3 regions of the Paraburkholderia sp. SIMBA_030 genome follow, and region 2 is predicted to be linked to each of the others. Evidence: predicted binding sites of a transcription regulator. Region 2 holds the regulator's gene; each other region holds the start of a gene.
The links. Region 2 encodes FNR, which switches genes on or off when oxygen is low (the NO sensors DNR and NnrR bind a similar motif). Its sites were predicted from a motif close to TTGATNNNNATCAA; they were not measured.
Positions count from the first base shown of each region.

Region 1: SB772_RS03395 (universal stress protein) is a predicted target of FNR. The motif match lies at 1,759-1,772, and genes of this name have one in related genera.
Region 3: SB772_RS03415 (PHA/PHB synthase family protein) is a predicted target of FNR. The motif match lies at 1,472-1,485, and genes of this name have one in related genera.

Region 1 covers NZ_JAWRXB010000002.1:62,349-65,624, forward strand. Annotated here, with positions in the region: gene SB772_RS03390 (universal stress protein) at 264-740, shown strand; gene SB772_RS03395 (universal stress protein) at 852-1,685, opposite strand; gene SB772_RS03400 (SDR family oxidoreductase) at 1,854-2,039, opposite strand; partial or broken gene SB772_RS03405 (acetate/propionate family kinase) at 2,009-2,476, opposite strand; gene SB772_RS03410 (bifunctional enoyl-CoA hydratase/phosphate acetyltransferase) at 2,473-3,276, opposite strand, start outside.
Region 2 covers NZ_JAWRXB010000033.1:61,892-65,167, forward strand. Annotated here, with positions in the region: gene SB772_RS37140 (SUMF1/EgtB/PvdO family nonheme iron enzyme) at 167-1,504, opposite strand; gene fnr (fumarate/nitrate reduction transcriptional regulator Fnr) at 1,637-2,413, opposite strand; gene SB772_RS37150 (universal stress protein) at 2,546-3,028, opposite strand.
Region 3 covers NZ_JAWRXB010000002.1:66,782-70,057, forward strand. Annotated here, with positions in the region: gene SB772_RS03415 (PHA/PHB synthase family protein) at 1-1,243, opposite strand, end outside; gene arcC (carbamate kinase) at 1,532-2,443, opposite strand; gene argF (ornithine carbamoyltransferase) at 2,453-3,276, opposite strand, start outside.

The DNA.
Region 1 (3,276 bases), on a different contig from region 2:
ACGTCACCGCAATTTTCTTTAGTTGCAATCGGAACAACGCGTGCGCCGCTATTGTGCGCGGTTTGCACGGATCGTGCCAGTATCGTCCCAGGACGCCATCGAAGCCGCGCTATGCGCGAATGCCGGCGAACCGAGGACCCGCCGCGCTTGATCCGTGTCAAGCTCATTCCGGGCTGCGAACCGCAGACTGAAAGTGCGTCGCCCGCTGGCGTGCCCTGATAGCCGTGGCCGTTCAGGACGGCGGCGAATTCAAGGGGAAGGTCATGTACAAACGGATTCTCGTAGCAATCGACGGCAGCCAGGCCGCGCAGCTCGCGCTCGAAGAAGCGCTAAAAATCGCTCAGGCCGCGCAGGCGACGGTGACGGCCGTCTTCGTCGCCGAACATGTCGTGCAGATGGTCGACATAGGAACCGGCTTGATCGACGAGCAGCCGCGCGACACAGCAGCGGCCGAAGCCGCGATGGCGACGCTCGAAGATGCCCGCGCGCTTTTTGAACAGCGCAACGTGCGCGGATTGACGCGGACCATCGACGCGTACGGCGAAGACGTCGCCACTGTCTTGTGCCGTGTGGCAGACGAGTGCGAAGCCGATCTGGTGGTGATGGGCACGCATGGGCGGCATGGCATCGGCCGGCTGTTGCTCGGCAGTGTCGCCGAGGCGGTTTTGCGGGGCGCCGGGATGCCCGTTCTACTGGTTCGGCGCGAACGGGACATGGACGAGATCCCTTCGAGCCTGTGATAGGGGGAGAGGCGGTGAACCGGCGCGCGGGGGGCAAAAAAGAAGCGCCCTGAAAACCGGGCGCTTTGAGTCGCGCGAGGGTCACTTTCGCGCCATTCCTGAATGGTTCGGTCAATGCGACATCAGTACCGGCACGGTCATCGATTGGAGGATCGTGCGGGTCGCGCCGCCCATCACCAGCTCCTGCCAGCGGGCATGGCCATAGCCGCCCATCACGAGCAGATCCGCACCGATCCCGGACGCCTGTGACAACAATGCGTCGCCGATCGACGCGTCGGCGCCGGCTTCGATATCCTTGACCTCGACGTTGACGCCATGCCGGGCGATGAGCGTCGCGATGTCCGCGCCCGGCATGCGGGGGCGCAGCTCGCCACCCGCGCCGTTGACGGTGACGATCGTGGTGGTTTGCGCCGCACGCATGAACGGCAGCGCATCGTGGACCGCGCGGGTGGCTTCGCGGCTGCCGTCCCAACCGACCATCACGTGTGTGCCGGGCGACGTGACGCTGCTGGCGTAAGGCATCAGCAACACGGGACGACCCGAGGACATGATCAGGTTTTCGGGGAAATAGTCGCCGACATACGACTCCGGATCGTTCGGGTCGTCCTGGCCGGCGATGATCAGATCGGCGCACCGGCCGAGAGACGGCACCGCGAGCCTGGCTGGGGTCTCGACGGCGATCCACTCGCCGGCGACCTCCGCGCGGCTCAACTCCGCATGAAAGAGCCGCTCGAGCGCGCCGCGGCGTTCCATGCGCAGCTGCTCGTGCGTGCTGTACGCGGCGGTTCCGGCCATCACGTAGAGCGCGCGCGGATCGGGCGTGAACACCGCATACACGCCGGTCAGATGGGCGCCGAACTGCCTGGCCAGGCGCAGCGCGAGTTCGAACCGGGGATGCGCGTGCTGACTCATATCCAGATGGACGACGATGGTCTTGTAGGTCATTGCAACGCTCCAGAATTGGATGAGTGGCGCATGAACGGGTGATCTGAGTCTATGGGCCGGGTGGCCGGCGGGGTTGATTCAGATCAATGGTGCGCGAGCGCCCGATTGGCCCCGACTAGCGCCCGATACGCGATCTGCGTTGCGCCGGGCGCCATCCGCCATCCGCCGTCAGGCCACCACGTGAAAGCCCGCGTCCGTGTAAACCGTCGAGCCGGTCAGCGTCATGCCTGCCTCGCTCGCGAGCACGGCGGCGATCCGGCCGATTTCCTCGATCGTGACGAGGTGCTGCGCCGGCGTTCGCGCGAGTCCGCGCTTGCCCGTGTCTGGGTGCGGTGAAATGCCGTGTCGAACGATGCCGTCTGCAAAAGATGCGGCCGCAGGTGCTGGATCGCCCGGATGAGCCGCACGCTCTGCGGCTGGTGCAGCGGGGCGAGTGGCACGAGCGCGGCGATGGCCGCGAGCGTGGCGTCGTCGATCGCCACGGGCCCGCCGAAGCGGTCGCCGCCGTGCACCACGCGATGGCCGACGCGGACCAGATCGTCGAGCGGAAAGTGCGCGGCGAACCAGCCGAGCGTCTCGTCGAGGACTTCGTGGAGGTCGTCGGTGACGGCTGCCTTGAGCGGAATGTCGTTCGCCCCCGCGCCATGGACGAGATGAAGGCGCAACGGCTGATGCCGCAAATCGATCAGGCCATGACCGATTCTCGACGCCGCGCTGTCCAGCACGCTGTATAAGCCGATCTTGATGGTCGAGGAGCCGGGATTGAACGTCAGCAGGAGTGGGGCGCTCATGATCGGATCGGACCTCCCGGCGTGCGTTCGGCTGCCAGCTTGGCGAGCGCCACGGAAGCGAGGCGCACGCGCAGGCTGTCGGCGCGGCTCGTGACGATGATCGGCAGGCGCGCGCCGAGCACGAGGCCCGCCGCGTCGGCGCCGGCGAAGTACATGAGTTGCTTGGCGAGCATGTTGCCGACTTCCAGGTCCGGGACCAGCAGGATGTCCGCCTGACCCGCCACCGGCGAATTGATCTGTTTGGTTTTCGCCGCCGCGAAGCTGATGGCGTTGTCGAAGGCGAGCGGGCCGTCGACCAGCGCTCCGGTGATCTGGCCGCGTGCGGCCATCACGGTGAGCGCGGCCGCGTCGAGCGTGGTCGGCATTTTGGCGTTGACCGTTTCCACGGCGGCGAGCACCGCGACCCGCGGCAGTTCGGCGCCCATCACATGCAGCAGATCAATTGCGTTCTGGCAGATGTCGCGCTTGTGTTCGAGCGACGGCTGGATATTGACGGCGGCATCGGTGACGACCAGCGGCTTCGAATAGGCCGGCACGTCCATCGCGTAGACATGGCTGATGCGCCGCGCTGTGCGCAGGCCGGAGGCCGGCGCGACGACCGCGGCGAGCAACTCGTCCGTATGCAGGCTGCCTTTCATCAACGCGGCAACTTTGCCGGCCGCCCCCAGTTCGACTGCGCGCGCGGCGGCCGCGTGGCTGTGCTCGACCGCCTCGATCGGCATGCCGTCGAGATTCACGCCGGCCGCTTCCGCGGCGGCGCGGATTTTTGCCTCGGGGCCGACCAGCACGGGTTCGAGCAG
Region 2 (3,276 bases):
GACGGCCGCGTTGCGCGAGCCGCGCGGCCTGCGGGCTTCAGGGTCCGTCACATCCCGACTGCGCTGAGGTTTTGCCCTGCCCTCCATCTGTCGTGCATCCTTCGGTTGCAGTTAGGCGATAGATGGCAATTTTCTCGGTAAAGCGATAAGTGACATTTTGGGTCAACTATTGGTTAAATGGCCACACCCGCACACACCTGAACCCCGCATAAACATACTGATAGTGCGGCTGAAACCAGTTGCGGAAAGTCGGCCGCAGCATGCATCGCGCAGTGCGCGCCGAGCCGCCTTTGAGCACGTAATGCTGCCCGTCGAAGAAATTGGCGGAATAGCCGGGATAAAACGGAAACGCTTCGAAGCCCGGCAGTGCGTCGAATACCGTCGAAGTCCACTCCCAGCCGTTGCCGAACTGACCTTCGACACCGAACGCGCTCACGTTATCCGGATACGCGCCGATCGGCTGCGGGTTCCAGCTTTGGAAATCGAAATTGCCCGACGCAGTGTGCGGCGTGCCGTGTGCCGCGCGTTGCCATTGCGCCTCCGTGGGGAGTGTCTTGCCGGCCCAGCGTGCGTAAGCGCTGGCTTCGGCGTGGCTGACGTACACGGGCCAATCGAGCGGCAGGGGCACCTCATCGAACATCGTGCGTAATGTCCATGCGCCGTCCTTGCCGCGCTCGTGGTCGTCACTGCGCTGCGACCAGCCGGCGGGGTGTTCGATCCGCTCGGCTTCCTTCCACGCCCAATCCTTGTCCGACCACCACTTCGGCTCACGATAGCCGCCCGCCTCGATGAACTGGCGAAACGCGCCGTTCGTCACCATGTGGCGATCGATCTCGAAGGCGGGCACATCGACGCGCAATTCACCGAACTCGTTGTCCCAACCGAAGCGGCCGCTTTCGCGCGCCATGCCGAGTACCGTCGACCCGGCCGGCACCTTGACCATCGATGCATTGATCGCGACGCGCTCGACGCGCGTTGTCACCGGTTCGCGTAAGTCGTCGATCTTTTGCGCGAGCGGCAACTGATGCAGCATGTACGCGAGCGTTTCGGCATGCATCAGCCGATGCTCGATCGCAACGTTCAGCAACTGCTCGGCCGCACCGCCTTGCGTACCATCGTGGCCGATACGAGCCGAGTTGCTCAGCGCACCGAGCGCACGGTCGATCTGCTCACGGGCGCGCAGCCCATAGCCGCGCACGACGTCGAACGACGGCCAGTCGGCTGGTTGATCGGTGGGAAACCCGCCGTCGACGGGATCGATACCGAACGCGAAGAGTTGGTCGAGCTGCGGATCGAACGCGGGCAGGTCGCACAGACGCTGATCCAGCAGGTTGCGGTCGAAGGCTTCCAGATGGCCGATGTAAAACACGATCCGGTGACGCTCGCGGATCGGCCGGTCATACAGAAACTCGGGTTTGACGATGGAGAACAGTGCGTCGGTGACGTGACGCGCGTCGATCAGACGCTGGACGAGCGGGTGATGCGGGGCGGGGTCGCGATTCATTTCGCCAAGCCTCCTTGCGGGGGGACGGACTAAAGACTGTACCCGCTCGCAGGAGCCATGCCAAGGCGAAAGCGCACCGAAAAGAGGTAGACGGGGGACGTGGCTGCGCGGGCCCGGTCCTGCGCGCCCGGCTTAAAGCTGCCGCAAGCCTTCGAGATCGACGATCCGGATGTGCTTGCCTTGCGTGTCGATCAGTCCGCGTTTTTGAAATCTCGACAGGGTGCGACTGACGGTTTCGAGTGTCATGCCGAGGTAGCTGCCCATGTCTTCGCGCGTCATGCGCAGGTTGAATTCCGCCGACGAATAGCCGCGTTGCGCGTTGCGCTCGGATACGTCGAGCAGGAATGCCGCGACCCGTTCGTCCGCCGACAACGAGCCGAGCACCATCATTTGCGCGGCTTCGCGGACGATCTGTTCGCCCAGCAGTTTGTGCAGCCGTTCCTGCATCGAACCGATTTCGCGGCACAACGTTTTGAGCGCCGTGTAGGGGATGATGCAAACGGTGCTGTCTTCGAGCGCCAGGGCGCTGCACGCGTGCACGTCTTCGCTGATGCCGTCGAGGCCGAGCGCTTCGCCGGCGAGGCGCAGGCCGGTAACCTGCTCCCGGCCGTCACGGTGCGCCATGACGGTTTTCATCGAACCGGACCGCACGGCGTAAAGATTGTCGAACGGGTCGCCGCTGCGGTACAACGCTTCGCCGCGCTGCACGGAGCGCGCTGTGCAAATCAACGCTTCGAGTTTCGGCATGTCGTCTGGAGACAGGCCTTGCGGCATGCAGAGCTGACGCATCGAACAGTTCGAACAGCGCGCGGCGCTGCGCCCGCTCGCCCGCAACGGCGCAGCACGACCGCGGCCGCGCACGGATGGAGGAACAGCGGAATCGGCGGTAACAGCGATAGGATTAAGCATGTTTAGCAGCCATTTATCGGGGTAATGGCTGATTGTCCCACCGCGTGCGGCCCGCGTTTCGCGGCAAAATGACGCGTTCGCGCAGCGAGGCTGCTTGCGCGATGTCACGCTTCCGCGTGTGGTGATGTACTGCTATGCGTCCGGTTGAGCGCCGGCTTCGCTGCTCTTGCCCGCAGCGGAGGGGATCAGCAGCACCGGCAAGCTGGCCTGGCGCACGCAGCGCTCGGCGACGCTGCCGAGAATCAGGCGCTGAAAACCGCGCCGGCCGTGCGTGCCCATCACCAGCAGGTCGGCGTTGAAAGCGGCAGCGGCTTTCAGCACCACGGTGGACACGTCGTCGAGCGACGATGCTTCGCCTACCGCGAGCTCGCCTTTTACGCCCTGATCGCGCATGGCCTGCGCGAATTCCGCGCCGAGTTCCTTGCCTTGCTCGACCAGCCGGTTGCGGAGAATCGAAGGATCGTAGCCAGGCGCTTCGAAATACATCGGCGTGTTTTCGACGACGTAGAACGGCTGCAGAACAGCGCCCGTGGATTTGGCGAGCGCCAGTGCTGCCTCGAACGCGCGGCGCGAGGTATCGCTGCCATCGACCGCTACAAGGATGCGTGCGTACATATCAACTCCGCGTCTGAAGGATTCGGGTGCCGCGGCCATTGCGCACGACCGCGGTCATTGACGATTTGTTACCTACGCAAGCTTAAATGATCGCTGAAACAGGCGCACCTCGGGCAGGATGTAAATCAAACACTTGTCAAATTGTGCTGCTTCGATGGATCGCGTGACAAGTACCGCGCAGCAAGCGTTTCCGGCCTGCGCGTCAACCTGAAACGCCTGCGCGAACCAGGATAGCCCCCGGGTTTGCC
Region 3 (3,276 bases), on a different contig from region 2:
AGTCGCGAATCACGCGCGACCAGATCAGATCGTTCGACTGGAGCAACTGGAACGCGCCGGACATCTGGTCGGCAGCAAGATAGCCTTGCGACCACATCATGCTTTCGAGGAAATAGACTTCGCTGTCGTCGATGAACAGTTGCAGTTCGCCGGGCTCGGTGAAGTCCGTCTGCGCGGCAAACAGCGTGATCGAGGCGAGCCGTTCGTCGCCGGCTTCGGCCATCGCCGCCGCGGCGATCGACAGCAACGTGCCGCCGAGGCAATAGCCGGTTGCATGAATCCGCCGGTCCGGCACGATCCGCGAGACGGCGTCGAGCGCCGCCATCACGCCTGATTGCCGGTAATCGTCGAGACTGAGATTGCGGTCGTCACTCTCCACGTTGCGCCACGAAATGCAGAACACCGTGTGGCCTTGTTCGACCAGGTAGCGAATCAGCGAGTTATGCGGCGACAGATCCAGGATGTAGTACTTCATGATCCACGCCGGCACGATCAGGACGGGTTCGGCGAGAACCGCCTCACCCGCGGGGCTGTACTGGATGAGTTCGATCAGGTGATTGCGGAACACGACCTTGCCGGGCGTGACGGCGAGATTCACGCCGACCTTGAACTGCTCCATCCCGGCGGCGGGCTTGCCGCAGGCCGCGCGGTTCGCGTCTTCGAGCGCATTGCGGGCGCCCTGTGCGAGGCTCAGGCCGCGTGTTGCCGCCGCGCGTTGGAGGACTTCGGGGTTGGTGAGCGGAAAATTCGCCGGCGCCATCATGTCGAGCAGCTGGCGCGCAACGAACGCCGCGACGTCCTCGTGATGGCGCGTGGCGCCCGGCACGTTGCGCGTTGCGGTATTCCACCACTGCTCGGCGAGCAGGAAACTTTGCTGCCACAGACGGTATGGTTCGATCTGCCACGCTTCGGCACGAAACCGGTGGTCAGCAGGCGACGGCTCTGCCAAACGAGGCGCGGGCTGCCCGAGTGCAAGCTGAGCGAGATATTCGGCTAGCCGTCGCACATTCGACACGCACAGCGATGCCAGTTCGAGCTGCTTGCCCGGCGCGACCGCGAGATGAATCAGCCAATCTGACAGCGCCGCGCCCAGCGCCGCCGGTGAGAGACCGGCGGTCATGCGCGCGATGAGTGCCTCCTTGGCGTGGTCCAGATCGCGAAACGTTTTGCCATCGAGGCTGGGCGCGGCGCCGCCCGCTGCGGTGGGGAGGGCGGTGCCGACTGCTCGCGTGCGGATGTCCATTGAGATTCCTTTGCGTTCGACTGCGCTTGGTTCGACGGCGTCGCCGGATAAGCGCGAAGCCACTGAGAGACGACGGTCACGCCGGGAACGATGTTCCGGACGCGGCGCATACCTGGAGGCCAGATGCACTGCGTTAACGTAGCAATCACGCAGCAATCACCGCGCCCGGGTTGTGCGACGCAGCAATTACTTGATGCTTGGACTTTAGTCGCCCGCAGGCCCCGGTCTTTGATCCCGGTCAATCGAAGTGGGAGCGGGGAAACCGGATAAATGATCGCTGAACGCTGCTTACGCGCGTGTGACGCGCGTGCCCGCCGTACCGTTTGCCATCTCCACGATGTGATCGAGCGAGCCGATGACGGCCGGCCGGCCAGTGCGCGAGACGAACTCGCACGCCGCCTCGACCTTCGGTCCCATTGAGCCGGCCGGGAAAGACATCGACCGGAGTCCCGCCACCGTCACCTCGTGCAGCACGCGTTCGCTCGGCGTGTGCCAGTCGGCATAGACCGCGTCCACGTCGGTGGCGATCAGCAGCAGATCGGCGTCGACGTCCGCCGCCAGCAGCGCGCTGCACAGGTCTTTGTCGATCACGGCTTCCACGCCGCAGCGGGTCCGGCCATCGGCTGCGACCGTGACCGGAATGCCGCCGCCGCCGGCGGCAATCACCACGGCATCGTGGCCGAGCAGCCAATGAATGGGCTGAAGCGCGACGATGCGTTGCGGTTTCGGCGACGCGACGACGCGCCGGAAACCGTCGCCGTCCGGCGCGACGGCCCAGCCTTTGCCGATGACCAGGCGTTCGGCCTCCGCCTCCGCGTAAACGGGGCCGATCGGCTTGGTGGGGTGCATGAAGGCCGGATCGGCGGCGTCGACTTCGACCCGCGTCAGCAGGGTCGCCACCTCCCGTTGCGGCGGCAAGACGTTGGCCAGTTCCTGCTCGAGCAGATAACCGATCATGCCTTCCGACTCGGCGTCGAGCACATCCAGCGGTGCCGCGCCGGCCGCACCCGCGGCGGCGGCCTGCAATGCCAGCAAACCGACCTGGGGCCCGTTGCCGTGCGGAACGATCAGTTGGTTGCCGTCCGCCAGCCGCGCGATCTGCGCTGCGGCGCGGCGGATATTGGCGATCTGGTGGGACATCGTCATCGGCTCGCCGCGCCGAAGCAGGGCGTTGCCGCCGAGTGCGATCAGAATGCGCATGACGGCTCCTTAAGCGAGTGTCGCCACGAGTACCGCCTTGATCGTGTGCATGCGGTTTTCAGCCTGCGAAAACACAATCGACGCATCCGATTCGAAGACTTCGTCGCTGACTTCGAGCTCGGTCAGACCGAAGTGCTCGTGAATCTGCCGGCCGGTTTCGGTCTCCAGATTGTGATACGCGGGCAGGCAATGCATGAAGTGCGTGCGCGGCTTGCCGGTTGCGTTCATCAACGCCGCATTGACCTGGTATGGCCGCAGCAGCTCGATGCGCGGCCCCCAGGCCTCCACCGGCTCGCCCATCGAAACCCACACGTCGGTATAGACGAAGTCGACGCCGCTCACCGCCTCATGCGGATCCTCGACGATCGTCACGCGAGCGCCGGTCCGTTGCGCGAGGCGCCGCATCTGCCCGACGAGTGCCTGGTCGGGCCAAAGTTCGCGCGGCGCGGCAATGCGCACGTCCATGCCCATCTGCACGCCGCCGATCAGCAGCGAATTGCCCATATTGAAGCGCGCGTCGCCGATGTAGCAGAACGACAGTTCGTGCAGCGGCTTTTCACCGAATTCCTGCATCGTCAGCAAGTCCGCGAGCACCTGGGTCGGATGGAATTCGTCGGTCAGACCGTTCCAGACGGGCACATGCGAATACAGCGCGAGATCTTCCACCACGCTCTGGTGAAAGCCGCGATATTCGATCCCGTCATAGAGCCGGCCGAGCACGCGCGCCGTGTCTTTGAGCGACTCCTTGCGGCCAAGCTGCGAGCTCGCCGAATCGATGTAGGTGACATGGCCGCCCTGGTCGTGCACGGCAACCTCGAACGCGCAGCGCGTGC